DNA from 3 places in the Pseudoalteromonas sp. Z9A5 genome. Region 2 is predicted to be linked to each of the others. Evidence: predicted binding sites of a transcription regulator. Region 2 holds the regulator's gene; each other region holds the start of a gene.
What was found. Region 2 encodes sigma-54, which starts transcription at its own class of promoters, with help from an activator protein. Its sites were predicted from a motif close to GTTGGCACGNNNNTNGNNT; they were not measured.

Region 1 (10,818 bases), on a different contig from region 2:
TGCCCATAAAGCTCTGTTGAGTAAACTTGCTTTGCTCTCCAGTGCCAGGTAAACCGACCACTAAACCATAGCCAACTAGTTGGTTAGAGCGAACGCCTTCAACCATAGAGACATCTTTAATACGCTCTGCATTTGCCGAAAATTGGCAACCTAGTAAAGCGATTAAACAAAAAACTTTAAATCCATTCATAATGAATGTCCTCTAAAAAGGAAAAAGCGAGCTACTAAAAAAGCGTGTTAACCAACCAGGACTTTGTGCCTCTTGGGTTTGCCCTTTACCTGAGTACTGAATACGCGCATTGGCGATTCGGTTTGACTCAACTGTATTGTCTGAACTTACATCTTGCGGGCGCACTAAACCTTCTAAACGAATAAACTCTTCGCCTGTATTTAGTGTTAGCCATTTTTCGCCGCGTATAACTAAGTTACCATTTGGCAAAACACGCATTACATTTACTGATATGTCGCCCACTAAACTATTTGATTGGTTTGATTTTGAATCACCCGTAAATGAGGAGTCGCTACCAATACCAAACTGAATGCTGTCGCCACCAATATTAACCGGTAAGCCGCCAAAACCAATTACGGGGTCAAGGCTTGCCTCGGTTTCTTTGTCTGTTTCTGTTTTTGCCGCTTTTGTGGCTTGAGTCGACTCTTCTAATTTAACCGTAATAATATCGCCAGTTCGCAGCGCTTTTCTGTCTGCGTATAAATCGTTAGATACGTTTGTGTTAAACAATGAACCGGTTGCAACAACGGGCTCTATATTTGGCTCAGGGTACATTGGCGCGTAGTAAGGGTCGTCTTGCACCACTTCACTATTTTGTGTTGATACGCAACCACTTAAAAATAAAGTACCTGCTGCAAATAACATAATATTACGCATGTTCACCCCTAAACCTTATAACTGTTGATTGATGTAACTCATCATTTCGTCAACTGCCGAAATTACTTTTGAGTTCATCTCATAAATACGTTGTGTTTCAATTAGGTTTACTAATTCTTCAGTTACGTTTACGTTTGATGTTTCAAGTGAACCCTGAATAATAGTACCTAAGCCATCAACACCTGGGTTACCTTGCACTGGCGCACCACTTACTGCGGTTTCGGTGTAAAGGTTTTGCCCTATAGGCTCAAGACCTGATGGATTAATAAAGTCACTTATTGTAATTTGCCCAATAACAACGTTATCGGCTTGTCCTGCAACACGTACTGACACTTCGCCGTCTTGAGAAACTGTGATTGATTGCGCGTCGTCAGGTACATTCATTTCTGGTTGAACAACATAACCTGCGCCCGATGTAACAACTCTTCCGTCGCCATCGGTAGTAAATTGCCCATTGCGAGAATAAGCAATGTTGCCATCTGGTTGGAGTACTTCAAAAAAACCAGAGCCCGAAATCATCCAATCTAATGAGTTTTCGGTGGTTAACATATTACCTTGTGAAAAGTTTTTTTGGTTAGCAACCACTTTTGCACCGGCACCTAACATTAACCCTGATGGCATTTCGGTGTCTTGCGATGAACGCCCGCCCGGCTGATTTATATTTTGATAAAGTAAATCTTCAAATACGGCACGGCTTTTTTTATAACCAACCGTACTCGCATTTGCCAAGTTATTTGAAATAACCGATATATCGGTTTGTTGAGCGTCAAGCCCTGTTTTACTGATCCACAATGCAGGATTCATAATAGTGTCCTCATTTTAAAGTTAAACTACGCGTAACAGCTGATCTTGCGTTTTATCAATCTCTTCAGCTGTTTTCATTAGTTTTACTTGTAATTCAAATTGGCGTTGATGGCTGATCATGTCGACCATTTCGTGAACCGGATTCACATTCGACATTTCTAAACTACCACTTAATACTTTTACATTGGCTGAGGTATCAACCGTTTGATTAGGCTTTGGTCTGAATAAGCCATCGTTACCTTTTTCGAGCTGAGAGCCATTTGCTTCAACTACTTTTAAACGATCAACTTCTTCTAAAAAATTAGCGGGTGCGCCTTGAGGTCGAACTTGAATAGTACCGTCTTCACTAAAACCAATTTTTTCAATCGGTACGGGTAATATAACCGGACCACCTTCGCCAATAACTTGACGACCGCCACTGGTAACTAACATGCCTTCGGCTGTTATGTTTAGCGTACCAACTTTTGTGTAAGCTTCGTTGCCGGATTCATCTTGCACGCTGAGCCATGCGTTATCGCTCATTGCAATATCTAGGTCTCGCCCTGTTTGAATAATCCCGCCCGATGTCATGTTTGAACCTGGACGTTCTTGCATAGAAAATACGCGTGTAGGTAAGCCTTCACCAAATGCTTGCATAGAACGCGCTTGAGCAAAATCAGCTTTAAAACCAGTTGTATTGGCATTCGCCAAATTATTGGCTTTAAGCGCTAATCCTTGTAGGCTTTGCTTGGCGCCAGACGCCGCAATGTAGACCATTTTGTCCATAACATCGACTCACATAAAAAATCTCTGACTTAACAAATGCAAAATAGATGCCAGATTAAAATTGACACAACATTGAGGCGATAAAATAAACAGTAGAAACAAAAAAGGCTGCAAAAATGCAGCCTAAAATACTTAACTGTAGAACGTTTAATTTATTGCAGCTGTAAAATAGTTTGCTGAATTGTAGAGTTAACTTCAAGCGCTCGAGAGTTAGCCTGAAAATTACGCTGAGCACTAATTAAGTCAACTAGTTCATTTGTTAAATTAACGTTTGATTGCTCAAGTGCTGATGAGTTAATAGACCCTAACGTACCAGAGTTTGGTTCACCCGCCATTGGCTCGCCAGATGTCAAACTTGATTTCCAAGAAGTATCACCTACTTGTTGCAAACCTTGTGAGTTTGAAAAACGCACCATTGCTACTTGACCTAAAAATGTTGAGTCGCCATTACTATAAGATGCAACTACTTTACCGTCGGTACCAATATCAATACCGGCTAAACGACCAACTGTTGCACCGTCTTGCTCAAGTGCTTTTACTTCAAAGCTACTTGCATATTGAGTTGGTATTTTATTTGCTGAGCCGGCTTCATCGCGCCAACTTACATTTATATTTTCAGAAAAACTAGCACCGTTATCTAATAGAGTGCTCATTCCTGCTGCCGCACCTGAAGCTAAGGCAACATCATCAAACGTTGTAGCTGGAGACGTTACATCTGGCAAACCTGCCGATGTAAAAGCAAGTGTGTCGATAGGAGAATGAGCACCAGCCGCTGTTTCAGTTCCACTAGCATCGAAATTTTTACCGTCTAATGTTCCGTAAACTTCCCATGTATTTGCTGTAGTAGCAGGATCTGTTTTCACAAAATATAATTGTAAAACGTGTGCTTCACCTAACGAATCATAAACAGTTGTTGATGTAGAACTGTTATAAGAAGCACTCGTACCTGAGTCAAAAGGCGTAACTGTTGGCTGCGTACTACGTGAATCTAAATTAAATGACGAATATATTTGAGTTGTTGCACGTGGCGATCCTGAAGAATCTGGTATTTGTAATGGAGATGATGTACTCAAACTTACAGATGTTGTATCACCTGTTGATTCGTCTACCGGAAACCCTTGTAAAAAGTTACCTTTTGCATCCACTACAAAGTTGTCTTCATTTAATTTAAATGCACCGGCACGCGTATATGAAAAGTCTTGCGAACCTAAATCTTCACTCATCGCAAAGTAACCTTCGCCCGTGATTGCTAAATCAAGTGAGTTATTAGTAAATTGTAATGAACCCTGGTGAAATTGCTGAGCAACCGTAGTCGTTTGCACGCCGTCACCATTTTTAGTGTTTCCTGAGCTAAATACAGATGATGCATATACATCAGCAAACTCAGCACGTGATTCTTTAAAGCCAGTAGTATTAACGTTTGCAATGTTATTTGCAGTAACGTCTAAATCTTTTTGAGCGGCAGCTAGGCCGGTTAATGCAATATTGAAACTCATAATTCACCTTTAACCTGTTAATTTTTAGCCTGCTGACAGGCGAAATATACTTAAAATTTTTACGCGATTTCTGCTACATCTGTCAGCCTAACCGCACCTTCTTTAGTATTAATTATTATGCCGCTGGAGCCATTAATATTAACACTCTCAATATTTTTAAACGTTGCTATTGGTAAGCTTGAAAACTCACCATTAGTACTGCCTTCAGCAGATACTGTATATTCACCTTCAGGTAAACGTTCACCTGCATCATTTTTACCATCCCATGCAAAGCGTACTGCGCCTGCAGACTGAGATCCTAAATCAATGCTTCGCACTAATTGACCTGATGCATCTGTAACGCGCAACGTTAAACTTTCAACAGGGTTTTCAGCAACAATAGAACCTTTTGCGTCATCTGTTTCATTTAAATCTAATGTATTAGATTCTAGTAACGCTTGTTTACCTACTAACGTCGACGCTTGTAGCGCTGAGTTTGAGGTCATTGATGTGGCAAGTGATTCAAAGTTTGAATTCAAATCACTAATTCCTTGCGCCATGGTAAAGCTGGTCATTTGCGCAATCATTTGATCGTTATCTGCTGGGTTACTTGGATCTTGAAACGACAGCTGTTGTGTTAACAGCGAGAAGAAATCTTCTTGGGTTAACGCATCACTTTCTTCTTCAGTTGAAACTGGCGTACTATCTTGCCAACGTAAAGAGTCTAAATAGGATGAAGATGTGTTTATATCGGTACTCATAACCTACCCTCGGTTACCGCTGACCTAGCAGCAGTGTTTTACTTAACATTTGCTTAGCTGCATCTGCAACTTGCACGTTTGTTTCATAAGAGCGAGAGGCAGAAATCATATTAGCCATCTCCTCAACAACATTAACGTTGGGTTTATAAATATAACCATTTTCATCCGCACTTGGATGATTTGGATTATATTCAATTTGTAATGGTTTGTTGCTTTCAACAATACCCAATACTTTAACGCCAACAGCGGAGCCCTGTGGATTACTTGCTGATGCTGACGCTTTGGTAAGTTCAGCAGCAAATACAGGTTGTCGCGCTCGGTATGTTTTGTCTTGAGAAGAACTAATCGTATTAGCATTAGAAATATTACTCGCGGTGGTATTTAAGCGTACATTTTGTGCGCTCATACCCGAACCAGCTATATCAAATACATTATATAAACTCATAATTTTTATCCTTGACTACCGAGTGCTTTATTCAGACCTTTAAACCTGCCGCTTAAAAACTGCAAGCTTGCCTGATACTCCATAGCATTCTGTGTATACAAGTTCCGTTCCACCTGTATATCAACGGAGTTACCATCACCTGTATCTGATTGATTTGGCGAGCGAAATAATTCTGAATCACCCATACTGCGAGTACCACCACCAATGTGTTTATCGTTAGTGCGTACCATTGTATTGCCGCTTTGCTGGTGTGATCTTGCCGCTTTTAATGCTGAGGCAAAATCTATATCTTTTGCTTTGTAGCCCGGCGTATCAGCATTCGCAATATTAGTTGCAATTACTTCTGCTCGTTGTGAACGGATCAACATAGCCTGCGGATGCACACCTAATGCTTTATCAAAACTGATAGCCATAACCATCTCCAAAAAATTGACTTGCCTTAAATAAAGCAAAAAATAAGCCATTTATATTAGAAGAACAGTTATTTTTGTAAGGTTATGTATTAAAAAGAAAAACGACACATAATGTGTCGTTTTAGAAGGAAGGAATAAACGTTATAATTTCTTTTGGTAAATAATACCGGGGTTACATCGCACCATATCAAATTCGTCACTTAACCCAGCCATCGACTCCGATGCACCTAAAAATAAGTACCCTTTAGGATTTAGCGCTTGAGCAAACTGTTTAATAATTTTAGCTTTTATTTCAGGTGCAAAATAAATCAATACATTACGGCAAAAAATAACATCAAATTTGCCCATCAATGCATACGAATCGAGTAAATTTAAATGCCTAAAACTGACTTGTTTTTTTATTGTGTCGTTTACTTGTGCCATACCATTGCCGCTATCTTTAAAAAACTTTTTACGACGTTCAGCCGATAAACCTCGCGCTAAAGCAAGGGCATCGTATTCAGCATTTTTACACATATCAAGCATCGTATTAGAAATATCAGTGCCTATAATTTGCGCACCCATACGTAATACGCCTGGCTTTTTTACTTGAAACTCAGCAACCGACATTGCAATAGAGTACGGTTCTTGACCTGAAGAGCTTGCAGCAGACCAAATCTTTAATGGTCGTCTTAATTCTTTAAACTCAGGAAATAATTTACTTTGTAATAACTCAAATGGATATTGATCTCTAAACCACAATGTTTCGTTAGTGGTCATTGCATCAACAACTGCTGCACGAAGCTGTCGCTCATGAAGCCCCATCGTTTTACTCACTAGCTCTGATAAAGATTTTACATCAAACCGAGTCATTAGTGGTGCAAGTCGACTTTTAACTAAGTATTGCTTGTTTTCACCTAAAACAATACCGCATTGCTGCTCTAAAAACGAACGAAACTGATCGTATTCACTTTGCTGCAAGTCTTTATTATCCAAGTTAAAGCCACCTTTTTAAATTAATCACAACTAACCCATTTTTTAACAGCTGTTGCTAATTCATCTGGGTTAAATTTAGCAATAAAATCATCTGCGCCTACTTTTTCAATCATAGCTTGATTAAAAACGCCGCTTAATGATGTATGTAAAATAACATGTAATGGAGCGAGCTTAGGGTCAGCTTTTATTTCTGCCGTTAGTGTATAACCATCCATTTCAGGCATTTCAACATCTGAAATAAGTAGCGCTACGCGCTCTGTAATATCATTTTTACAATCAAGTTCTGCTATTTCTTTTAACCTGATTAAAGCTTCTTTACCATTTTTAGCAAGTTCTGTTTGTACGCCTAACGGCTCTAATGCACGTTTTACTTGATTACGCGCTACGGCAGAATCATCAGCAATAAAAACAATTCGCTCACCTAAATCTTTTTGAATGTCGCCACTGGCAGCCACTTCAGCACTTACTTCGGTGTTAACAGGGCAAATTTCGTTAAGAATTTTTTCTACATCGAGAATTTCAACTAATTCGTTTTCAATCTCGGTTACGGCTGTTAAATATGAATAACGCCCAGCACCTGATGGTGGTGGCATTATTTTTTCCCAATTCATGTTAACAATACGCTCTACCCCGCCGACTAAAAACCCTTGTACAGAGCGATTATATTCGGCAATGATAATAAAGCTGTCTTTAATGTTTTCTATTGGGCGCCCACCTACTGCCATCGATAAGTCGATAACTGAAATAGTTTGACCTCTAATGTGCGCAACACCACGAATATAGGCATTTGATTTTGGCATACTTGTTAGTGGAGGACATTGCAGTACTTCTCTCACCTTAAATACATTGATACCAAAACGTTGCCGTCCTCTGAGCTTAAACAATAGTAATTCTAGGCGGTTCTGGCCAACCAACTGAGTTCGTTGGTTTACTGAGTCTAAAATACCTGCCATTCAAATCTCCTAAAGAAAACAAATAATACGGAACGATAATTGCTTTCTATTTATTAAGCTTACATAACATCACGGGAGCGTCTTCTTTTTGACGCCAAATATTTATACCCTGTTTGAAACCATAAGCATAGTCGAAACATTATGAGTTTGTTAAAAAAAGTCAGAAGATACAGTGTTTTCTATTTTGTTGCTAGCCTCTGTTTAGCATTCCCCCTTCACGCAAAAATATTCAATAAAGATTTATTGCAAGAGATGGCTGTAAGTTATGTAACAACAAAAATTGGTGATATCGACAATAATAAAATGCAAATAAGTGCATTGCCATTAGACAGCCGAATTCCTGATAGAAACTGTGATATGGCACCCGAGTTATCTACAAATAGTGAGCCTCCTTTTAATCGGCAAGTTACTTTACAAATAAAATGTAATGACGCTCAAAATTGGGCTCAATATGTTCATGTAAGAGTTATTGAAATGGCACCAGTTGTTGTTGCTAGTTCAAATTTAACGCGAGGAGAAGTCATTACAAGCTCTCACCTAAGCGTAGAAATGAAGCCAACTCATTTTGTAAGAATACAATATTTAGATGATCCTAAAATGCTTATTGGCAGCAGAAGTAAGCGTAATATTAGAAGCGGTATGCCAATATTACTAAGCCATATTTGTATGGTGTGTAAAGGAGACTCAGTAAATATTTATGCAAACCTTAAAGGGCTCAAAATTAAAACTTCTGGCGTTGCATTAGAAGATGGGACCATTGGTGAGCAAATACGAGTTAAGAACAAAAAAACAGGTAAAGTTTTAAATGCGCGAGTAGATGGTGTAGAGTCTGTGCAAGTGAATATTTAATTTAGATTTATGCTAAAGTATCCTGCGTATATGCCGATAAACTGGCATAAGTTGGGTAATATACAGGTTTATTATTATGGTTAATCAAGTTAGTTCAGGTAATCAACAAGCAAACGTTTTAACTAATGCTAAGCAACAAAAAGTTGATTTACAAAGAGATAATGCAAATACACAAGCTGCTCAGTCTGCTACACCTAAGGCTGCAAGCGATTCTGTTAGCTTAACTCCACAAGCTCAGCAATTAAAAACATTACAAGATAAAGCGCAACAGTCGCCTGGTTTTGATGGTGATAAAGTTGCTGAACTAAAAAAAGCAATTACCGAAGGCAAGTACCAAATAGACAGTGAAAAACTTGCTAAAAATTTAGCTGACTTTGAGTTTAACGTTTATGGCTGATCACAATGGTTTAATTACGATTAAACTAAATGAGCAAGTTGATTGCTTAGCATCTTTACATTCTTTATTGAATGACGAACTTACCGCGATTGCGTCTCGACGTGGTGAAGGTTTAAAAGAAATTGCCCAACAAAAAATGTCTTTTTTAACCAAGCTAAGTTCGCTCGATAAAGAATTAAGCAAATTGATAGCTAGCAATAATGAACAAGCCGAAGATATACCTGATTTAATTTCATTAGTTCGCAGCAAGCTGGAACAATGCCAAAAACAAAATAATGTTAATGCTCATGCTGCCCGCCAAGCGCAACTAAGTGTTAAACAATTAAAAGAGATATTAATTGGCGCACCAACGTCAATGACCTACGACCAAGCCGGTAAATCTGTAAATACCGAGAGTAAGTTAGTACACAACTTAAAAGCTTAGTGCTTTAAACCTAGATTATATAAAAAGCCCTACTGATAGCATCAGTAGGGCTTTTTTGCTTAATGATTAGCTATGCAAGCGCTCTATATTAAAATGAGTACTTCAACTTATTACATTAAGTAATACTTTAATCAAATTGGCATTATAACCTTGCACTAAAACCCACCTTAAATATTTTTAAGGTGGGTTTCGTATGTTAAATATCAGTTTGATTGTTACCATTTTCTATTAGGTGTTTTATCAACTCCTCTGATTGAGTTTGTACATCACTTGCAGGTGTTGTAGCTGCAGGCTCTGCATTTTGCGATGGCTTATACTCAATATAGGAACCCTCATCATCAAGGAGCTTAAGAGCAACAAGCTGATCTGCATCAGAATCAACAATTACATCGTTAATATTAAGTGGCTCTGCAGAACCTATTTGTACAGTTTGTTCTGACGTTATTGATAAACTGCTTAAATTACCTAAATCAATAGTCTCACTGCTTAATACGTTGTTGCTTGATACGTTGTTGCTTGATACATCATTAGGCGCTGTCTCATCCAATGCTGATTCTTCACCAAACGAAGTTAGTACATTGGTGTCTGGAGATGATTGAATATCTGATGTAGTCGGTATTTCAGTACCTTCACCATCAATGGTTGTGGTATTACCTGCTTCGTCTTCAAATATAATTCTGACATCGTTTAGTCCTAAACCTAGAAGTTCTAGAGCACCTAAGTTGAGATCAATACTAGTAAACTCCCAACTTCCATCGCTTTGCACTGTCGTTGTTTTATTTCCAATACTTAAGCCAAGTAGTAACGAGTTATCTAATGTAACTGTCGTGCCGGGCTCTGCATCTGTAGTGCCATGAAAACCTACAACAGCTATCTTTATAAGTCCTGTAAGCTCGTCGAGTAAATAATCAACCTCAAAATCATTTACTATAGGTGGTGTAGTATCAATAACCAATCCAGATATACTACCGCTTGAAGTTGTATTACCTGATGTATCAGTTGCTACAGCTGTTACTGTGTACACCCCGTCAGCTAAGTTAGTATTAGCTGTTACGCTCCATTCACCCGATGCATCAGCAGTTACTGCTTCAGTTGCCTCTGTAGCGCCACTAAAGGTCACCGTTACTGACTCACCAGGAGCGGCTGTACCTGTTATAACTGGGTTTTGATCTGTAGTTAGTACCAATCCTGAATCAATTGTAATACCTGAGTCAATTGCGCTACTTGATGATTGCGTACCAGTATTACTTGCACCATCAACAATGCTTACATCAACGCTGTAGTTGCCCTCAGGAAGTACTTCTGCTGATATCACGCTCCACGTCCCATCAGCATTCACATTTGTTTGAACACTGTGCGAAGCGCCTGCAGAATCTGTAAACATAACTATTACAGCCGCACCTGCAAAGCTTCCAGTTACAGAACCCGTAATGGTAGGCGTTGTATCTTGCCCTACTGTAATTGGGTCTATCACTACAGTTGGTGCTGTGTAATCGGTACTTGACACCATAGTATCGCTAGCAGAGTTACCCGCTGTATCGCTTATTGATGCTATTGCACTAAAGCTACCTTCACTAAGCGTGGTGGTAGCTGTTACTGACCATGTGCCACTTCCTGAAACTTGAGCGGTAATAGTTTGTGAATTGTTATTAGCATCGGTAATAACAACAC
Region 2 (10,818 bases):
AGCTCACCACGCAGCCTAATATAGCGCAAAACAACATCAAGAGTTACGTCAGGGCGAATGGTTACCGTATCGGTATTCATTAACGCACCAGCAGAGCGCTCTTGATAAGAAAGAGCTTGCGTGGCACGTTCACGGTCTTGAATATCCATAGCGCTAACAACGTCTTTGTAGACGGTATCCGGCAGGCTACGTAATACTTCTCCTAGGTCATCGTGCCCCATATCTTCAGTGGCTGCAGCAATGTGCTTAGGTTCCATTTGAGCAATAATGCCCAAACGTACATCTTCAGAAAGCTCTTCAAGTACATCGCCCTGTACATCTGGGTCGACCAATTGCCAAAGCAGTCGGCGGATTTTATGCGGCGACGACTCTAATAATAATGCAGTATCACAAGGAGCGGTTTTAGCTAACATGCGCCTAACTTGAACAAATTGACCACTGTTAAGCGACTTTGTCACTTGTTTTAATTGTTGTAGTGGGTAGTCTTGTTCAAAAGCTTCGGGCATTGGCGTCCTTAATTAATTTTAATATTACTTTGGTAGGGGAGGTTACTAACTTTTTTGGTTTATCTAATTTTTGATTCTTTATTGCTGACTATTCTTGTTCGTTAAATCGTTGCGCTATTAACTGACCAACAGCGTGCAAAGCTTGCTCTGCATCGGGTCCTTTACATACCACTTTAACTTCTTTTCCTTGGCTACTCTCTAGTAGCATTAAGCCTAAAACACTATCACCGGCAGCTTCTTTGCCATCTTGAAATATAGTAATTGAAGCGTCGAATTGTACGGCTAATTGTGCAAGCACCGTTGCAGCTCTAGCGTGTAAGCCTAATTTGTTTTTTATTAAAAACGTGTCTTCTAAACGCATAAGTTACTCTACCTAAGCTGAACAGGTGATTATTTAAATTATTTATTTTCTTGTTCACGATGACGAATTTTTACATTTGGGTGAGTCATCGAAAAGCTTTCACCAATCGTTTGTGCTAAATACACTGAACGATGCTGCCCACCGGTACAACCAATAGCAATGGTTAAGTAGCTACGATTATTTCGTTCTAAATGAGGTAACCACGTTTGCACAAAGGTTTGAATTTGCCATGTAAACTTTTGCACAATACTATGATTAGCTAGGTAGTCTTTAACGGGCTGATCTAATCCTGTTAAAGGTTTTAATTCGGGCTCCCAATGTGGGTTTGGTAAAAAACGTGCATCAAAAACATAATCTGCTTCTTTAGGTATTCCGTATTTAAAGCCAAATGATTCAAAAGTAACAATAAGCTGTTTGTCTTTTTTACCAAGTATTTTTTCTCTGATAGATTCAGCGAGTTGGTGAACACTTAACTCGCTGGTATCAATCATAAAATCAGCTCTGGTTGTTAGCACATCAAGTAATTCTTTTTCTTTTTTTATAGCTAAATCAAGTGGCAATGAGTCGACAGAAAGAGGGTGTAGTCGTCGCGTTTCAGAAAAACGTTTTATTAATACTTGATCTTCGCTGTCTAAATAAAACAGCGTTGGTTTAGCAAAACCAGGTAAATACTCAAAAATATCATTGAACTGTTCTTGTTCTTTTGGCAAGTTTCGAACATCAATACTCACTGCTATTTTGTCGTAGTTGTCAGAGACACTTCGCACTAAAGAAGGCAGCAGGTTTAGTGGAATATTATCTACGCAATAATAACCTAAGTCTTCAACTACGCGTAAAGCTACCGATTTTCCAGAACCTGATCGGCCACTTATGATAATTAATTCCATTTAACACCTTTTTTATTAATTATGATTGATCAACAATAACTTGGTATAGCTCTGTATCTGATTTTGCACAGCGTAACTGCTTACAAAATTCTTTGTCGTTTAGTTTATCAGCAATGGTTGCTAGAGTCTTTAAGTGCTGTTGGTTATCACCATCTGGTACGATGAGTGCAACAAAAATATCTACAGGGCGGTTATCTATCGCATCAAAGTTAATAGGTGTTTCGCTAACAAGTACTAAAGCTAAAGGTTCTTCTACGCCACTCATTCGTCCGTGAGGTATTGCAATACCTTTACCAATGCCTGTACTACCTAGTTTTTCTCTGCTTAGTAAAGCGCTAAGAATATCTTGTTGAGATAAGTAAGGAAGCTTGTTGTGAGCAAGTTCGCTAATAAACTCTAAAATTCTTTTTTTACTATTAAAAAGGACCGCAGCTTTGCTGCAGTCCTGACATATAAGTGAACTTAGTTTCATAATATTAGTGTCGAGCAAGCTTCTCTTTGTGTTTGATAACTTGTCGATCGAGCTTGTCAATCAACGAGTCAATGGCGGCATACATATCTTGATGTTCAGTAGAGGCAAATAATTCCGCACCACTGACATGAATTGTTGCTTCTGCTTTTTGGTTTAATTTTTCTACATCGAGAATGACATGAACATTATTAATATGATCAGAGTGTCTTTCTAGCTTCGCAAATTTAGTGTTTACATAGTCTTTTAGTGAATCGGTTACTTCTACGTGACGACCAGTTAAGTTTAGTTGCATAAGCGTTACCCTCTTTGTTTTTGCGTCTTAAATCAGACTTTTTCGCTGATTTGACGGTGGAATAGCCAGAGATTCGCGGTACTTTGCGATCGTGCGTCTAGCTACTTTAATTCCTTGCTCAGCCAATATATCCGCTATCTTGCTATCACTCAATGGTTTTGCTGAGTTTTCTGCTGCGATTAATTTTCTAATCAGAGCGCGTATTGCCGTAGATGAACATTCGCCACCATTTTCGGTGCTTACATGGCTTGAGAAAAAGTATTTTAACTCAAAGATTCCACGTGGCGTGTGCATATACTTTTGGGTTGTTACGCGAGAAATAGTCGACTCGTGCATTTCTACCATTTCAGCAACATCATTTAAAACCATTGGTTTCATGGCTTCTGGACCGTGTTCAAAAAAGCCTTGTTGTTGCTTAACAATACAATTTGTTACTTTTAACAATGTGTCGTTTCTGCTTTCTAGGCTTTTAATAAACCATTTTGCTTCTTGTAAGTGTGAGCGAATAAATTGGCTATCACCACTCGATTTAACGGTACGAGACATTGCAGCATATTGGCTGTTTACTCTTATTTTAGGCATGCTATCTGGGTTTAATTCTACAACCCAGCGACCTTTAATTTTTTTAACCGACACATCAGGAATAACATACTCAGACTCTTCTCTAACAATCGTATCAGCGGGTTTAGGGCTGAGAGTATGTATTAGTGTCATTACTTCTTTAAGCTCTTCTTCTTTGAGCTTAGTTTTTTTCATTAATGTACGATAGTCACGAGCAGCTAATAAATCAATATGCTCGGTTAAGATCATTTTTGTTTCATTAATGTAAGGTGTTTCTTTATCAAACTGGTTAAGCTGAATACACAAACATTCTTGTAAACTACGTGCAGCAATACCGACCGGATCAAACAGTTGGATACGCTTTAAAACGGCTTCAATTTCGTCAAGTTCGACTTCGTTATCATCTTCGTTTTCTTGATTGAAGCTCTCTAAAATTTCTTCACAGCTAAGTGTTAAAATACCAGAATCATCTACGGCTTCAACAATAGCGATTGCAATAGCTTCATCAGTAGGGCTAAAAGGCGTTAATTGTAACTGCCACATTAGGTACTCATGAAGTGTTTCGGTTGAAGCACCTTGGTATATTGACTCGTCCTCAGGCATTGGTCCTGATGACGATGCAGGCGCAGCACTCATGTACTCATCCCAGCTAACATCCATAGCCATGTCGTCACTTACTGTATCTTTAGCAAGTGCTTCACCACTATCTTGTTCGTATTCGCTAGGAGCATCATCTGCAGATGCGCTAACAGTAACGTCATCGTTATCAGCTTTTTGCTCATTTTTGCCAGCAGAATCTTCTGCGTAGTCGTTTTCTTCAACTTCTAGCAGCGGGTTGCTATCAAGAGCTTCTTGTATTTCTTGCTGGAGATCCAATGTACTGAGTTGCAACAAACGAATTGCTTGTTGCAGCTGTGGTGTCATTGTAAGTTGCTGGCCCATGCGCAGCTGTAATGATTGCCTCATTTATCTCTAACAATCCTTTTATGTTGTTATAATTAATACTAGCAGATGCTCAAAGACATGGCGTTAATGTTACAGCCTAAATTGCTCGCCTAAGTAAACATCGCGTACTGTTTTATCGTTTAATACGTGTTCAGGAGTGCCAGATGCAATTAGCTCCCCATGAGAAACAATGTAGGCTTTTTCACAAACATCAAGGGTTTCTCTTACGTTATGATCGGTAATTAATACACCAATCCCACGGTTTTTAAGATGTTCTATTATTTTCTTAATATCTAATACTGAAATTGGGTCTACACCAGCAAAAGGTTCATCTAGCAATATAAACTTAGGATCGGCGGCAAGTGCACGTGCTATTTCTACACGACGACGTTCACCACCGGATAAAGCCATACCTTGGCTATCACGAATATGCTGAATGCTAAATTCATCCAATAGATTATTTAATGTGTCTTCTCGGGCTTGTTTATTTAGCGATTTACGCGTTTCTAAAATAGCCATTAAATTTTGGTAAACAGTCAGTTTTCTAAATATTGACGATTCTTGTGGTAAATACCCTATGCCTAATCTAGCACGACTATGCATAGGTAAAAGAGTAATATCGTTATCGTCGATAGATATTTTACCTTTGTCGCTAGGTACAAGTCCTACAATCATATAAAACGTTGTAGTTTTACCTGCACCATTAGGTCCAAGTAAACCAACAATACTGCCAGCCTTAACCTCAAGACCTACATTTTTAACAACTTCACGACCTTTATAGCTTTTTGCTAACAGCTCTGCTTTTAATGTGCTCATGGTTGACCTTTATCGCTTTTTTTACTTTTTGTAGCTTCAATAGGCACTAAAATAGTATGAACGCGATCGGTAGAGTTTTCGTCTTTTTCAGCACTAATAAGCTGTTGCTGCATATCGTAAGTAATGCTTTTTGCGTTAATTTTTTGTCCAGCTTGCGATACTTGTGCATCGCCAACAAGTGTTAAAAAACGCTTAGCTACATCGTAACGAACTTCGTTCGCACTTGCGCTCATTATTGTGCCGTCATCTTGCTTTTCTTCAAAGTACGCAGGGCTGCCAGTGGCAATTAATAACTGTTTATTATCACCTAATTCGTCACGCTTATGCACTTCGAGGCGGTCAGCCGTAATGCGACGGTTACCATGAATAATTTCAACATTTTTTTCAAAAATACCTACATTAGCTTTTAGTTGGCCTTCTTGTTTGTCGGCACTAATTGATATTTGATTAGCGGCAGGTTGTGTACTTTGTTCTGCTGCATTACTATTAAAGGCTAGTATAAGTGTAGGAATAATAAGTGATTTTAATATTTTATTGGTCATAGTATATGGTTCGCGTATGGTTAATGAGTTTTATCACTTCAGTTTTTAAATCGGCTTCGAGGCCTTTACCGGTGATTTTTAAGTTAGGTCCAGTCACAATGACAGGCTGTTCGGAGCGCATCGTCAGTTGCTTTATATCTACTTGAATATTATCGGCATTGATCTTATCAATCATTGCGTTGTCAGTTAGATTTTTAGCGACTACGTTGCCCTCTAAAATTAACTGTTTACCTTCATACAACGTTGCTTCATCCGCATTGATGCGCCATGTTTGCTTTTCGTTATATAAAGTGAAAATAGGTTTTTCAAAAAAGGTAAAGCCTAACTGTTGATACAGCTCCATTTTTGCAGCTGTTACTTTATGGCTAATTTTACCATTCTCATCATACGCCGTTTGCTTTAATTCTATGGCGATATAATCAGGTTTAGCTACAACTTCTTGCTCTACCTGCGTTGCAATATTTGTTTGTGTAAAATAAGGGTACCAAAGCCAAACCATACAGCTGATGAATAAAACGCTTAGTATTATGCGCGCTGCATTCATGAACTTGTACCTTGAGTAGTTAATGGCTTATCGTTTTCAAGCATTAGTAAATCGGTTAGTTCTCTTACAGCACCAAAACCGCCTGGCATTTGTGTAGTGTAGTGCGATAAACGCTTAATTAGTGGATGCGCATCGTTAACAGCTACTGCAAAACCGACTAATTCCATTACTGGCATATCAGGACCATCGTCACCTATATAGGCAATTTGTTCATCGCTTAAGTTGAGCTTATTTTTTAGCTCTTGGTAGGCAATAAGTTTGTTTTCTTGACCTTGATAAATATGTTGAACGGTTAAGCTGCTCATACGTTGTTGCACTATATGCGAATGACGCCCTGTAATAACAGCAACTTCAAACCCGCTATTAATAAGTGCTTTTATACCAAACCCATCTTTTGTATTAAACGCTTTTAGCTCTTCGCCTTGGTTTCCAAGGTAAATACGCCCATCAGAAAATACACCATCAATATCGCATATAAGCAGTTTTACTTTTTTAGCGCGCGCTTTTGCGTCATCGCTCAGCGGTTGATAGAGTTCTTCAAATTGCATTTATAATACTCCTGCTTTTAATAAATCTTGCATATTCAGTGCGCCAATAGGCTGGTTTAACTCATTTACAACGATTAAACCATTAATGCGTTTGTGTTCCATTATATTAAGCGCTTCGGCTGCAAGCATACCTTGAGTTGCCGTAGTGCATGATTTGGTCATTACAACATCTATAGGTGTTGAATGGATATCTATGCGTTGCTCTAAAATACGACGTAGGTCGCCATCAGTAAATAATCCGGCCAATTGCTGGTTTTCGTCAACAATAGTCGTCATGCCTAAGCCTTTTGCAGACATTTCAATAAGTGCATCTTTTACGGTTTGTGAAATACTAATAATAGGCGTGTTTGTACCGCTGTGCATAACATCTTTTAAAGTAAGCAATAAACGTTTGCCTAAACTTCCACCAGGGTGAGAAAGAGCAAAATCATCGGCAGTAAATCCACGAGCTTCTAAAAGCGCGACAGCCATAGCATCTCCCATGGCGAGTGTTGCCGTTGTACTTGCTGTTGGCGCTAACCCTAAAGGGCAAGCTTCTTTTTCTACTTTAATGCATACATGTACGTTAGCAAGTATTGCCATTGTAGATTCTGTATTACCCGACATGGCTATTATTTTTGCACCAAGGCGTTTTAAAACCGGAATAATATTTAATACTTCGCTGGTCTCCCCTGAGTTGGAGATAAGTATTACTACGTCACTTGAAGTGATCATCCCTAAATCGCCGTGACTTGCTTCACCTGGATGTACAAAAAAAGCAGGGCTACCTGTGCTAGCAAGAGTTGCTGCTATTTTAGTGCCTATATGACCAGACTTCCCCATGCCAATAACTATAATACGTCCTTTGCAATCAAACATTAACTGGCATGCTTGATTGAAGTTTTCATCTACATATTGAGTAATATCACTAAGTGCTTGACGTTCTATATCAAGAACGCGCAGACCTTGTTTTATAAAATTCAGTTTTGTCATGATTTACCCTACTTGACTAAAAATGTACCCTTGGTAGCTCAAAAATGCGACTAGCAATAAACCACCTTCTACTCTATTGATACGTTGAGAACCTCTAAAGTTCAATGACATAACAATAAGGGCGATGGTTGCGCCAATCATGATGAGTATATCGCGACTAGCTACCGATGGGTCGATCATTGATGGATTAATAATACCAGCAAGCGGTAACACGGCTAAAATATTAAAAATGTTTGAACCAATAATGTTACCTAAGGCTAAATCATCTTCATTTTTAAGCACACCAGCAATTGAAGCTGCAAGCTCTGGTAGGCTAGTGCCAATAGCAATAATAGTTAAACCGATAACCAAGTCACTCAGACCAAAATATTTTGCAATATCGACTGCTGAGCCGATTAAAAAATATGAGCTTACCGGTAATAAAACTATACCTATCACTAACCAAAATAGCGCTTTTTTAGTGGATACGTTATTAGGAACATCGTCACAAGCTTCTACTACCAACGGATCATTTTTATTTTTCGAACGTAATGATACGATAATCAATCCGCTAATAAACACCACAAAGCCAATTAGAAGTGCGATACCTTCAGTTAATGAAAAGTAGTTATCTGAAAAAATATACCAAGTAACAAACGATATTATTAGCACAAGCGGTATTTCGCGTTTCAATGTACCTGATGAAACATTGAGAGGGCGAAATAAGGCTGTAACACCCAATACAAGTAAAATATTTGTTATGTTTGAGCCAATAACATTGCCTACCGCTGTGTCTGTTTTGTTAGCTAATGCTGCAGAGACCGAAACCATCATTTCTGGAGCAGAAGAGCCCATAGCAACAACAGTTAAACCTATAATTAAGGTAGAAACGCCAACGTTTTTTGCAAGCGCCGCAGCGCCATAAACAAACCTGTCTGCACTCCAAACTAAAGCTGTAAAACCAAGAATTAAAATAACAAACGAGGTAACCATTGCGTTAAGCCAGTTATTCAAAATATATATTGTGCGAATAGTAACAAAAGCCAACATGAAAGTATAAATAAAAGAGTAAGGTCTACTTGTTGTGTAGCACTTGTTTTATAAATGTTTTAAGCGCTTTTATTCAAAGCTTAAGCCGGGGTTAAGCCGTTTTAAGCGAGCCTTACGATCCATTTCGCAGGTGTATTACAAAATCTTACGAATTGTTTTTTCCATCTTGGGTGAAAAAGCCTTAAAATAGGAGAACTAGTGAACATTTTTATGGAGAGCGACTTGTCGCAATCAATAGTAGAAGTAAAGGATGTTAGCTTTTCGAGGGGCAATCGAAGCATATATAAAAATATGAGCTTTAGCGTTCCTAAAGGTAAAATCACTGCGATTATGGGACCAAGTGGCATTGGTAAAACAACTATGCTGCGTTTAATTGGTGGTCAGCTTAAACCTGACTCAGGTGATATTTTATTTGAAGGCGGCAGCATTCCAAAAATGACGCGCAAAGAATTATACGAAGCGCGAACTAAAATGAGCATGCTATTTCAAAGTGGTGCGTTATTCACTGATATGTCGGTATTCGATAATATTGCTTTTCCTATAAGGGAGCACACTAAACTGAGTGAAGATTTAATTCGGTTAGTGGTATTAATGAAATTACAGGCTGTTGGATTACGTGGTGCTAAAGATTTAATGCCTTCAGAGCTTTCAGGTGGTATGGCAAGACGTGCTGCACTTGCACGTGCGATTGCATTAGATCCAGAGTTAATCATGTATGATGAACCATTTGCAGGACAAGATCCTATTTCGATGGGCGTATTGGTTAAGCTAATTAAGTCGCTTAATGAAGTGCTTGGTTTGTCGTCTTTAATTGTAACGCACGATGTGACAGAGGTAATGAGTATTGCCGATCACGTTATTATTATTGCCGATCAGGGCGTAATTGGTTGCGGTACTCCAGATGAAATGCGAAATCATGAATCTCCTTTAGTTCAACAGTTTTTAAAAGGCTTGTCGGATGGCCCAGTACCATTTCATTTTCCGGCTCAAGCTTATGCAGATGAACTGCTTGGAGAAAAAGCATAATGTTGGATTTATTTCAAAGGCTAGGACATAAAACGCTAGGTCGTTTTGCGGCTCTTGGGCGGTCAGCTTATATGCTATTTAGTGCATTGGCGCATGTTCCTAATTTTAAAAAAGGTTCGCCACTGCTTATTCGTCAACTTTATATGGTGGGTTCGCAATCGTTACTCATTATTATGGTGTCGGGTTTATTTATCGGCATGGTATTAGCGTTACAAGGTTATACCGTGTTAGTTGGTTATGGCGCTGAGGATAGTTTAGGGCCGTTAGTTGCACTGAGTTTATTGCGAGAACTGGGTCCGGTTGTTACTGCATTACTTTTTGCTGGGCGTGCAGGTAGTGCACTTACTGCTGAAATAGGTTTAATGAAAGCAACTGAGCAGCTTTCATCACTCGAGATGATGGCAATTGATCCGCTAAAACGTATTATAGCACCACGCTTTTGGGCTGGTTTTATCAGTATGCCATTGCTAGCACTAATATTTTCAGCCGTAGCAATTATAGGCGCTCATTTGGTTGGTGTTGATTGGCTTGGTGTAGATACAGGTAGCTTTTGGTCAATAATGCAATCTCAAGTGTCGTTTCAGCAAGATATATTAAACGGTATTATTAAGAGTTTTGTATTTGCCATTGTAGTGACCTGGATAGCGCTTTATAAGGGCTATGACTGTGTACCGACTTCTGAAGGGATCAGTAAAGCAACCACCGAAACGGTTGTTCATTCGTCATTGGCAGTTTTAGGTTTTGACTTTATTTTGACAGCGGTAATGTTTACCAGCTAATAGGGTATAGATAATGAATTCACGGAAATTAGAAATTTTAGTTGGCTTTTTTGTCGCACTTGGCATTTTAGCTTTTGCAATGTTAGCGCTTAAAGTTGCCAATTCAGGTATTAGTGGTTCTGGTGAAACATACACACTAAATGCAAAGTTTGAAAACATCGGATCATTAAAAGCACGTGCACCAGTAAAAGTGGGTGGTGTAGTTATTGGTCGTGTTGATTCTATTTACGTTCACCCACAAGAGTTTTTACCTGTTGTTAATATGACTATTGATGCACAGTATTTGTGTCGTTTTTCAGATACAAGCTCAATATCTATTTTAACTTCAGGGATTCTAGGTGAGCAATATTTAGGAATACATCCGGTTATTTCTCCAAATTCAGCAGAGCAACGCTGTTTAGGACAAACCGTAACTGAAAATAAACAAGACGAAGCGATTGATGATTTATTTGGTGTAGAGAGTAAAGCACTAGGTGATGGCGATTCAATTACAGATACTAAGTCTGCCATAGTACTTGAAGAATTAATTGGGCAGTTT
Region 3 (10,818 bases), on a different contig from region 2:
AAATAAATAACAGCTAGGCTATAAAAAACACATGTTAGTGTTGGCGCTTAATTAAGTGCTTCGGCTTGAGCCGCTTGAATAGCTGTTAGCGCGATTGTGTATACAATGTCATCTACTAAAGCACCACGGCTTAAATCATTAACGGGTTTACGCATACCTTGCAGCATTGGACCAATACTTATTAAGTCGGCACTACGTTGTACGGCTTTATAGGTTGTATTACCTGTATTTAAATCTGGGAATATAAATACAGTTGCTTTGCCTGCAACAGGGCTGTTAGGTGCTTTTTTGAGTGCTACATTTTCCATAATAGCAGCGTCGTATTGAAGTGGACCATCAATAATTAAATCAGGACGTTTTTGTTGTGCTATTTTTGTGGCTTCTCGTACTTTTTCAACATCGGCACCTGTGCCAGATGTGCCTGTACTGTAGCTGATCATGGCAACGCGTGGCTCAATACCAAATGCTGCAGCTGAGTCAGCAGATTGAATTGCTATATCAGCTAATTGATCGGCATTTGGGTCTGGGTTGATAGCACAGTCCCCGTATACCAATACTTGATCGGGTAGCAGCATAAAAAATATAGATGATACAAGCGATGAGCCCGGTGCTGTTTTAATTAACTGTAATGGCGGGCGTATTGTATTGGCAGTGGTATTAACAGCGCCAGATACTAAACCATCTACTTTTCCTTGCTCGAGCATCATAGTGCCAAGCACTACGTTATCTTGTAGTTGCTCTTGTGCTACAACCGCAGTCAATCCTTTGCTTTTACGAATTTCGACCATTGGGGCAACATAATCATTAATAATGCTTTGAGGCTCAATAATGCTTACATGTTCGTTTAGTTCTATACCTTGTTGTTCAGCAATGCGCATTATTTCTTCGCGATCGCCAAGTAATATCGTTTTAGCAATACCACGTTGACCACATATAGCGGCGGCTTTTATAGTGCGAGGTTCGTTTCCTTCAGGCAGGACTATTGTTTTACCAGCCTTGCGTGCTTTATTTGTTAATAAGTAACGAAATGCGGGTGGTGACAATTTACGTGTTTTACCTACATTTTTAGCTAATGTATCTAACCAGTTTGAATTAATATGTTCTGCATTATGGTTTTTAACTTTTTCAATACGTTGATCGTCATCACTTGGTACTTCCATATTAAAGTTATGCAGCAATAACGACGTACGCCAAGTGTCGGCTTCGGTTGCAAGTACAGGCAAACCTGTTTGCATAGCTTGCTCGCAAAGCGCCATAATTCTTGGCTCAGGCTCATACCTTCCGGTCAATAATATGGCGCCTAATTTTGTACCGTTCATTGCTGACAAACACGCTGCAACAAGTATGTCTGAGCGATCCCCTGGGGTAACTAACAACGCGCCTGGCGTAAAGTAATTCAAAATATTTGAAACAGTTCGAGCGCAAAAAGTAATACGACGCAGGCGGCGGTGAAGCATATCGCCTTCGTTTATAATTGTGGCTTTTAAGTACGCGCTCAAATCTTTTACCCTAGGTGCTACAAGGTCAAAGTCCCACGGGATGGCACCAAGTAACATAAACGAATTTTTCCTAAAAATAGGTAAAGCAGCTAAGCGCTTTAATTCGTTTTTAAGCTCTTCTGGTTTATACGCATCGACTAAATCGGCGCGAGCTCTGCCTTCTTCATCAAGTGGTGCATTTACTTTATTAAAAATACAGCCTAGAACTCTTGGATGGTCAATACCTCCATAATTACCGGCGGCAATTTCAAGGCGATCTTCTATTTGTGTAATATTGTAATTACCCGGTGTAAGTACAAATACAATTTCGGCGCCGAGTGTTTGTGCTATTTCACGATTAACGCGCCCAGCATAAGGTTGTCGTCGAGTAGTTACCATTCCTTCGATAATGGCTACTTCGTCGTCGTTTATTTTACTCTCAAAACGTTCAACAATTTCTTCTAACAGATCATCGCCTTTACCATCGCCAATCATTTGCTCTGCATAATCAAGTGCGAAGGGTGTAGGAGGGTTAATTGATGAGCCTTGAGTTACTATTTGTGTGGATTTTTCGGGGCCGGTTTCACCTGAGCGTGGCTGAGCAATTGGTTTGAAAAAATTAACTTTAACGGTTTTTTGCTCAAGCGCTCGCACTAAACCAACAGACACAGAAGTTAAACCTACACCTGTAGAGACTGGAATTAACATAATACGACGTGCCATTTTAAAGCTCCTTTACTATGTTTGCAGCATCGTTTGCTATTACCCATTCTTCATTTGTAGGCATAACGATAGCTTTAATTCTTGCTTTTTCAGAGCTAATAATACCTTGTTGCCCTAAGCGCGCATTAAGATTAGCTTGCTCGTCGCAATCAATGCCTAAAAAGGCAAGTTGAGATATTACTTTTTTACGAATAAGATCTGAATTTTCACCTATACCGCCAGTAAAAATAACAGCATCTAGGCGTTGTAAAGGCACCATATAAGCTGCAATTTGTTTTGAAAGGCGATAGCAAAACATATCAAGCGCTAGCGTTGCTCTTTGATTGCCATTAAGTGATGCTTCCTCAATTGTACGACAATCATTAGAGAGACCACTTATTCCCAGTAAACCGCTTTCTTGATTTAATAAATCGTCAATTTGTTGCGCACTATAATTTAGTTGTGTAGTTAAAAAATTAAACAAGCCAGGGTCTATATCGCCACTGCGCATACCCATAATTAAACCAGCGAGTGGCGTTAAACCCATACTTGTATCAACACTTTTACCATTTTTTATTGCACATACAGAGCAGCCATTACCTAAATGAGCGCTAATAAAGTTACTTTGCTCTAAGGGTTTATTTAGCAATTGAGCTGCTTGCTCTGCAACATAGCAATGACTTGTTCCATGAAAACCATAACGTCTTACGCCAAAGTCGGTATACAACTTATAGGGAAGGGCATAAAGATAAGCTACTTCGTCCATAGTTTGATGAAAGGCGGTGTCAAACACGGCAATTTGAGGTAATCCTTTAAAAGATGCTTTTGCAGATGAAATTCCTAATAAATTAGCGTGACCATGCAGAGGAGCAAGTGTTGCTGCTTGGGTAATTCCCGAAATAACATCTTCGTCTATAAGTATTGATTTGATAAAGTTTTCACCACCGTGAACAACACGATGACCTACCGCAATTAAATGTTCGTCTAATTTATGTGTTTTTATTAATGTTACTAGCGTATTAATTGCTTCTTCGTGTGCTTGATTCGCTTTTAAATCAATAGTGGTTTTAGCCCCATTGTATTTATACTTTATAGAGGGCGCTTTGCCTCCTAAGCGTTCAGCTAAACCTGAGATAATTTCGTGACCATTATTTGCATCAATAATGGCAAATTTTAAGCTAGAGCTGCCGCTATTTAGCACTAAAACGTGTTGTGATTTAGGATAGGTTGTTGGCATAGTTTCAATTCCCATAAACAAAATTTAGTAAGTGAGCAGTTAATACGTAATCACTGTAACTAGGGTATTAAATAAAGCTAAAACAATTAAGTGATCAAATGCAAAGCCGTTAACGTAATGTTAAATACTTTACCTTAATTAAGATATTTAAGTTAGGATTGTATGCTTTAGAGTAAATTTAAGCTCTTTTAAAGAGAAAGTGAAACCGTGCTAAATTGTGTTACACTTTAAGTATAACCCGTTTTATTTATCGTGTTTTTAGCAGTATAGGTGAGGAGTTATGATTCAAAAAAGTGTGATGTCACAGGTACAAACTGGTCGACTGTATGCAAAAAAATGGCCTATGCGAAAAGAACTCGCGCCTTTATTTGCTGAGTTTAAAGTTATTAAGGCAACCGAACTTGCTGTTACAGTTATGCCTATTTTAGCCATGTTTACGTTATTTTTTCAGTTAAATTATTTAGGGTCTGATTTTTTACCTCAAGCGATCGCTAGCGCGTTATTTTTTATATCGCTACCTCTACAGGGGTTATTGTGGTTGGGAAAACGAGCGCAAACTCCCTTAGAGCCTGCTATGCATAAATGGTATAACGAACTTCATACAAAAATGGTTGCCAATGGCTATCAAACCCAGCTAAATGAAAACAAGCCCCGTTATTTGGAGCTTGCTAACTTACTTAATGACATGTTTGATAAAATGGATAAAGCATTCACTAAAGAGCAATTTTAGAGAGCTACATCGCCAGTAGTTTTGGTAAACTGAGTAACATAAAATGATAAGGTGACATGGTGCTCACCTTTTTCTTCGAGCGCTAGCCAGTGCTCGGGTCTAAATTTCCACGCAAATGGTGTCATCATAATCAAGTTTTTAACGTCGTTAAAGTTAAGCATTACTTGTTCGGTTAGTAGTATTTGATCAGTTTGAATAAACTCATTTGGTATATCTATTTGAGTATGTTCATTTACGCTTGAATAAATATAACTTTTTAGTTCTTTTAAGTGCCAAGGGCCGGGGCTTGCTACAACGAGTGTTGAGCCTGGTTTTGCTAGCCTTGCTAGTTCTTGATCAAATAATGGTGCAAACACACTTATTAATACATCAGCAAATTGGCTTTTAAACGGAGCTTGGCTTATTGATGCAACGCTAAAATGGCAATTGTTATAGCGTTTTGCGGCGTATTTAATTGCAGACTTTGATATGTCTACACCATACACATTAGCTTGTGTGTTTGCTGCGATTGCTTGAGTATAAAATCCTTCACCACATCCTAAATCAATAATATTGTCGGCATTTAGTGTATTAATTATTTGACCTAGTGCACTTTGTAAAAATGCGTAAAAGCCACATTCTAAAAATGCACGCCTAGCCTGAACCATTTCTAGTGAGTCGCCTGGTTGTTTAGAGTTTTTTTGTTGCACAGGTAATAAATTTACATACCCTTCTTTTGCAAAGTCAAAACTATGTCTGTTTTCACAGCTAAGTGTGTTACTTGTTCTTATAAGAGGGTTGCTACACAGAGGGCAGCGATATTCAAGACTCATGAGTCTAGGTAGTCCTTATCGTAAAAAGTTTTTACCCAATGCGGGCGATAAGTGATCATTATAGTAATAGCCATTCCATTTAACATCGCTTCCGGAAACCAGATTATTGCACTTAAATAAACGTAGTTATCTGTAAGTTCTTGCCAATTATATTGACCAATAGAAAGGTAAAATAACGCACCTAAAGCAATTTTAATACATGCTATGAATCCTGCTGTTATAAAAGCACAAACAAAAATATAAACAAAAAAGTGGCGTGGTAAATAATGATAGCTAACAATAAAAGCTAAATAGCTCAATGCTATAGGTATAAATGCACCAATAAGTATTTGCACTGGCAGTAATTCGGGCTCAATTTTCCCAAAACTAGCTAATAGGGCAGTGGCAAGTAAACTACTTAAAATAGTTAGGCGCCAGCCTAGTATTAATGTGGCTGCGGTTACGCCTAAAATATGTAAATCTAGCCCTGTTAGTATGCCTGCTTTTATTCGCCATAAAATGGCAAACACGAGCGCGCACGCAAGTACACCTGTTTGGCGAACAGGTGTACTATAAAGTGCTTTATAGGTAGCCTTATCAAAGCTGAGTAAACTAGCTATAGCAACAACAGCCCAAAGCAGTCCTTGTACTTGTAAGCTCAACATATTAATTATTTTTAAATGTTGACCAAATAGGCGCGTGGTCTGAAGGCTTTTCAATACCACGTAATTCGTAATCAATTCCGGTATCAATACAGCGCGCCGCTAATTCGTTAGTCGCAAGTACTACATCTATTCTAAGACCACGGTTATCTACAAAACCTTTTGAGCGATAGTCAAACCAAGAGTATTGATCGTCTGTATTTGGATTTTGTTCTCTAAAGGTATCTTTAAAGCCCCAATTAAGCAGTGTAGCTAGCCATTCACGTTCTACTGGTTGGAAAGAGCATTTACCTGTTTTTAACCAACGTTTAGCATTTACATCGCCTATACCAATATCTAAATCAGTAGGTGATATGTTGATATCGCCCATAACAATGACGTCTTGCTCTGGCGTATGGTTGGTTTCAAGGTGTGTCATTAAGTCTTTATAGAATTGGCGTTTATAGGGGAACTTAGTTTCGTGATTTATATTGTCGCCCTGCGGGAAATAACCATTCATTACGGTTAAATCACGACCATTTTCTTGCTCTACAGTGACACTGATCATACGTTTTTGTGATTCATCTGTATCTGTTGCAAAGCCTTTTAAGACTGATTTTGGTTCATTTTTGCATAACATAGCTACACCGTAATGCGCTTTTTGCCCGTGAAAATAAACGTGATATCCCATTTTTTGAACATCTTCTAGTGGAAACGCTTCGTCATGAACTTTAATTTCTTGCAACCCAATAACGTCTGGTTGATGTTTATCGATAATAGCTTGTAATTGATGAAGACGAGCACGCAGACCATTGATATTGAAAGAAATCACTTTCATAGAATTTACCTTAAAATTAGTTCTATTTAATAAGATAAATTGTATCAGTAAATACACCTACATAACATGGCTGAAATGAGGAAATAGCTGCGTAAATGTTGATCAAATGGTGTTTAAAGATCAAACATTGTTAATGCAATATTAATATTTTAAATAAATAAAAAATTCAGTTGAAATGTTAATTGTTGGCTATATAATGCGCGAAATTACTTAGTTAGCTCGTTCAAATAGGATCTCTCATGAAAACACAACTAATTTTAGCCGCTGCACTTTTAGCATCAACGACTGTTTCTGCACAAAGCAATACTTACTTTAGCGAAGACAATAAAATTGAATCTAAGTTATGCGTATTGAGCGCAAATGAAGGCTTTACTGCTGCTCGTAAAGAAGCTGCTCTTCATGGTGTGTATTTATCACGCTTTTCACAAAGCATTTTGTGTAACGGTGAAGATATTCGTGATATCGCTAAAAAAGAAACTTTTAATAAAGTAACAACGACTAAGGTTGAAGTGTTTGCAAAAGATGCTCAACAAGAAACACAATTATGTATGACTGCTTTAAAGCAAGGTCTAGCGCCGGTTCGTCAAAAAATAGGCAACTTAGACTCATTAAAATGTAATGGTCAAAAGGTAACCGACTTTGTTAAGCGCTACCATAACGCTGCTATCTAATAAATGCTCCAATTAATTTATTAATCAGATTTTAAGTTAATTAGCATTATTAAATAAAAACAATACCCAGTATATATTTATGCACTGGGTATTTTTTTGCAAAAATTACAAGGCATTCTGCAAACCTTTCATTATGTAAGTATATGAGTTTGTTTGATAAATAACCCGTTTAATGCTATCCAACTGATTTTATTGACCAATTTTAAATTGGCATTAGATTTGTATTAATTAGAGTGACATTTAATTAATTACGAAGGATACGTCTTATGAAAAAGTTAACATTAGCAGCCACTATTTTAGCGTCTTTAAGCTTAGCAGCTTGTTCATCTAATCAAGGTCTTGAGAAAATAGACAGCGACTTTGCAAGTTTAGATAACGATAGCGATGGTTTTATTTCTAAAGTTGAAGCCGATGACGATAGCATCTGGGGTCATTTTTCAAATATTGACACCAACATGGATAACGAAATAAGCCGCAAAGAATTTAATGCCTACATGAAGCTTAATACTGGAAAAGTAGCAACTGATTCTGAGGTTAGCGAATCGGCTTTTAAAGCAGAAATTGCTAAGTTTGATAAAATTGAGAGCAGTTTTTCAAGCTTAGATAATGATGATAACGGCTATATTTCTGTTGTTGAAGGCAATGATGATGATATTTCAAATCATTTTGGTTATATGGATAAAAACCAAGATAAGCGCATCAGCAAGAGCGAGTTTATGGGTTACATTAAAAAATACGGTAACGCAGTAGCTGAAGATGACGCATTAGAAGCTATTAAACACAGTTAATATTTGTTGTTTTAAAGAGTAAGTTAGAAGCCAGTGACACTCACTGGCTTTTTTGTGTTTTAAATTAGGTAAATTGATAGATATATTTTCCTAGTTTAGTGTTGTTCTGGCATAATAGATGGCTGTGTATTTTTATTTGTTTAGAGTGTGTATGGCGGGTCGGCGAATTAGTGATGAGCAATTAATTGAAATCATTGAAGCGGCGATTTTTGTTGCAGACAAACCTGTTAGTAAACGGCACCTTAAAGACACTGTTTTAGCTGATTTGGCTATTACGATGGCGCGAATTAACGACGCCATTGAAACAATACAAGTACATTTTCAAACCCGTGGTATTCGCTTAGTTGAAGTTGGCAGTGGCTATCGTTTTCAAGCATGTAGTAGTTTAAGCCCATGGTTGAATAACCTTTGGCAAGAACGTGCGCCTAAATATTCACGCGCATTACTTGAAACGTTATCGCTTATTGCATATAAACAACCGGTTACACGTGGCGAAATTGAGCAAGTAAGAGGTGTAACAACCGGCTCAAATATTATTAAAACCTTACTCGAAAGAGAGTGGGTTAAAGTGGTAGGGCATAAAGAGGTTCCGGGTAAACCGGCTTTATATGCAACTACTAAGCAATTTTTAGATTATTTTTCGATAATGGGTTTAGATAACTTACCTGCCTTGCCAGAGCAACAGCAGAGTAAAATAAACCAGTTATTAAGTGATCCTTCTGTGAGAGAACCATCCGAATGAGTATTATACAAGGTGAAAAGTTACAAAAAGTCCTAGCCCGTGCTGGCGTAGGCTCACGCCGTGAAATGGAAAAATACATTGATGCAAACCGCGTTAGTGTAAATGGTAAAGTGGCAAAGCTAGGTGACCGTGTTGAGGAAACTGATTTAATTCGTGTTGACGGACACACTGTAAAAATTGAAGAAAAAGCAGACAGAATCTGTCGTGTAATTATGTATAACAAACCAGAAGGTGAGTTAAGTACCCGTAAAGACCCTGAAGGGCGACGTACTGTATTTGACCGGCTTCCTCGTATTGATGGCGAGCGTTGGATTGCTGTTGGTCGACTAGACGTTAATACATCGGGTTTAATGCTTTTTACCAACGATGGTGAATTAGCAAATCGTTTAATGCATCCAAGTTACGAAGTAGAGCGTGAATATTCTGCACGTGTATTTGGTGAAGTGACTGCCGAAACGATTAAAAACTTAACCCGTGGTGTTGAGTTAGAAGATGGTCCTGCTAAGTTTATGAGCGTTAATCCAATGGGCGGAGAAGGTATAAACCGTTGGTATAATGTAACTTTAAACGAGGGACGTAATCGTGAAGTACGTCGTTTGTGGCAATCACAAGATGTTGAAGTATCTCGTCTTATTCGTATCCGTTATGGCAAATTAGAATTAGATAAGCGCGTACCACAAGGCGGATGGGTAGAATACGATTTAGAAACCGTTAACTATTTACGTAAAACAGTTAAATTAGGTCGTGAAACACAAACTAAGCTTTCTGTTATGCCTGAAAAGCGCAAAGATAAACGTGCTAAAATTAATCAGATTCGTAAAGCAGTTAAAAAACACAATCAACGTGTTAAACCGACTAAACGAAAATAGTATTAAGAATTAAATGAAAAGCCGCTTTTAAAAGCGGCTTTTTTTATATTTAAAATTTGTATTTAATAATAAATATCTGAGATTATTTTTTTACTTGAGCGTCTAATGATTCGCCGTTTATTTCACTTGAATCGTCACTCATTAGGTATAAATATGTAGGCATTAAATCTTCTGGTGTAGCAAGTGCATCTCTGTCTTCACCTGGGTATGCTGCTGCGCGCATAGATGTGCGAGTAGCACCTGGGTTGATACAGTTTATACGAATATTAGTTTTACCTACTTCACATGCCCATGTTTGCATCATACCTTCTACTGCAAATTTTGAGATTGCGTATGGTCCCCAAAATTCTCGACCTTTTCTGCCAACACTTGATGAGGTAAAAATAACAGAAGCATTATTTGATTTACGTAACACAGGAAAAAGCGCTTTGGTGATCATTGCCTGAGCAGTAACATTTACTTTCATAATATTTTCAAAAGTAGATGAGCAAAAATGTTCAAGCGGACCGAGCGACCCTAAAATACCTGCATTGTTAAGTAGCCCATCAAGGCGACCAAACTGATATTCAATTGTTGCTGCAAGATCACGGTAGTTTTGTTTAGTTGCCCCTTTTAAATCCATAGGCACAATGGCAGGTTTAGGATGACCAGCATTAACAATTTCATCGTAAACACATTCAAGTTTATTTGTTGTTTTGCCCAATAAAATAACCGTAGCACCGTATTTAGCATATGTAATTGCTGCAACTCGACCAATGCCATCGCCAGCGCCAGTAATCAAAATAACTTTGTCTTTAAGTGCGTTTTCAGTTGCTTGATAGTTATGCATGAAAGTACCAATCTATAAATTTTTTTGAATTTTAACATAGCGAAACGTGAAGTAATCGAATTTATTGTAAAATAAGGTGGCGAAAACAGAAACTTTACGTTAAGTTTAACTGGTCTAATGTCTCATTAATATTCTGATTACATTGTTTTAACTTAATACACTGATTAAACACACTATAAAAATAAAATATGTGCGGAGCCAACAATATGAAAAAAATGCTACTCTCACTCTCAGTTACAGCTGCTTTAGCAGGTTGTGGCGGCGGAGAAACGTTAGAAGATGTTAAAAACGATACAGCCCCAGTCATTCCAACAGCGACTGTAAGCTTTGATCCCGCTAATGGCGTTATTTCTGTACCTAATGATTTATTAATGAGCGGTACTCAAGATGGGACTTTAAATATTCCTGGAGAATTAGATGACAACAATGTATCTATTTCTCGAGCAGCTTATGCAGACCCTCAACTTGCACTGGGTGCATTAGATGGCTGGTCTTCACAAGT

Region 1: the regulator sigma-54 is predicted to act here: its motif matches at 2,492-2,510, upstream of GQR56_RS01590 (flagellar basal body rod protein FlgF).
Region 3: the regulator sigma-54 is predicted to act here: its motif matches at 7,295-7,313, upstream of GQR56_RS16315 (EF-hand domain-containing protein).

Annotation. Positions count from the first base shown of each region.
Region 1 is NZ_WTLC01000002.1:4,310-15,127, reverse strand. It holds gene GQR56_RS01605 (flagellar basal body P-ring protein FlgI) at 1-190, opposite strand, end outside; gene flgH (flagellar basal body L-ring protein FlgH) at 203-886, opposite strand; gene flgG (flagellar basal-body rod protein FlgG) at 902-1,690, opposite strand; gene GQR56_RS01590 (flagellar basal body rod protein FlgF) at 1,712-2,455, opposite strand; gene flgE (flagellar hook protein FlgE) at 2,608-3,951, opposite strand; gene GQR56_RS01580 (flagellar hook assembly protein FlgD) at 4,011-4,691, opposite strand; gene flgC (flagellar basal body rod protein FlgC) at 4,705-5,136, opposite strand; gene flgB (flagellar basal body rod protein FlgB) at 5,142-5,549, opposite strand; gene GQR56_RS01565 (protein-glutamate O-methyltransferase CheR) at 5,691-6,524, opposite strand; gene GQR56_RS01560 (chemotaxis protein CheV) at 6,545-7,477, opposite strand; gene flgA (flagellar basal body P-ring formation chaperone FlgA) at 7,619-8,326, shown strand; gene flgM (flagellar biosynthesis anti-sigma factor FlgM) at 8,403-8,723, shown strand; gene flgN (flagellar export chaperone FlgN) at 8,716-9,147, shown strand; gene GQR56_RS01540 (Ig-like domain-containing protein) at 9,344-10,818, opposite strand, start outside.
Region 2 is NZ_WTLC01000009.1:17,312-28,129, forward strand. It holds gene mgtE (magnesium transporter) at 1-506, opposite strand, end outside; gene GQR56_RS06510 (HPr family phosphocarrier protein) at 595-867, opposite strand; gene rapZ (RNase adapter RapZ) at 906-1,754, opposite strand; gene ptsN (PTS IIA-like nitrogen regulatory protein PtsN) at 1,774-2,226, opposite strand; gene hpf (ribosome hibernation promoting factor) at 2,231-2,518, opposite strand; gene GQR56_RS06530 (RNA polymerase factor sigma-54) at 2,546-4,045, opposite strand; gene lptB (LPS export ABC transporter ATP-binding protein) at 4,115-4,840, opposite strand; gene lptA (lipopolysaccharide transport periplasmic protein LptA) at 4,837-5,382, opposite strand; gene lptC (LPS export ABC transporter periplasmic protein LptC) at 5,372-5,926, opposite strand; gene kdsC (3-deoxy-manno-octulosonate-8-phosphatase KdsC) at 5,923-6,474, opposite strand; gene GQR56_RS06555 (KpsF/GutQ family sugar-phosphate isomerase) at 6,475-7,446, opposite strand; gene GQR56_RS06560 (calcium/sodium antiporter) at 7,450-8,418, opposite strand; gene GQR56_RS06565 (ATP-binding cassette domain-containing protein) at 8,686-9,501, shown strand; gene mlaE (lipid asymmetry maintenance ABC transporter permease subunit MlaE) at 9,501-10,280, shown strand; gene mlaD (outer membrane lipid asymmetry maintenance protein MlaD) at 10,294-10,818, shown strand, end outside.
Region 3 is NZ_WTLC01000036.1:11,880-22,697, reverse strand. It holds gene pta (phosphate acetyltransferase) at 48-2,201, opposite strand; gene GQR56_RS16345 (acetate kinase) at 2,203-3,417, opposite strand; gene yfbV (terminus macrodomain insulation protein YfbV) at 3,701-4,147, shown strand; gene GQR56_RS16335 (putative RNA methyltransferase) at 4,144-4,959, opposite strand; gene GQR56_RS16330 (energy-coupling factor ABC transporter permease) at 4,956-5,603, opposite strand; gene xthA (exodeoxyribonuclease III) at 5,605-6,417, opposite strand; gene GQR56_RS16320 (hypothetical protein) at 6,657-7,088, shown strand; gene GQR56_RS16315 (EF-hand domain-containing protein) at 7,355-7,876, shown strand; gene scpB (SMC-Scp complex subunit ScpB) at 8,028-8,618, shown strand; gene rluB (23S rRNA pseudouridine(2605) synthase RluB) at 8,615-9,487, shown strand; gene GQR56_RS16300 (YciK family oxidoreductase) at 9,570-10,316, opposite strand; gene GQR56_RS16295 (VolA/Pla-1 family phospholipase) at 10,523-10,818, shown strand, end outside.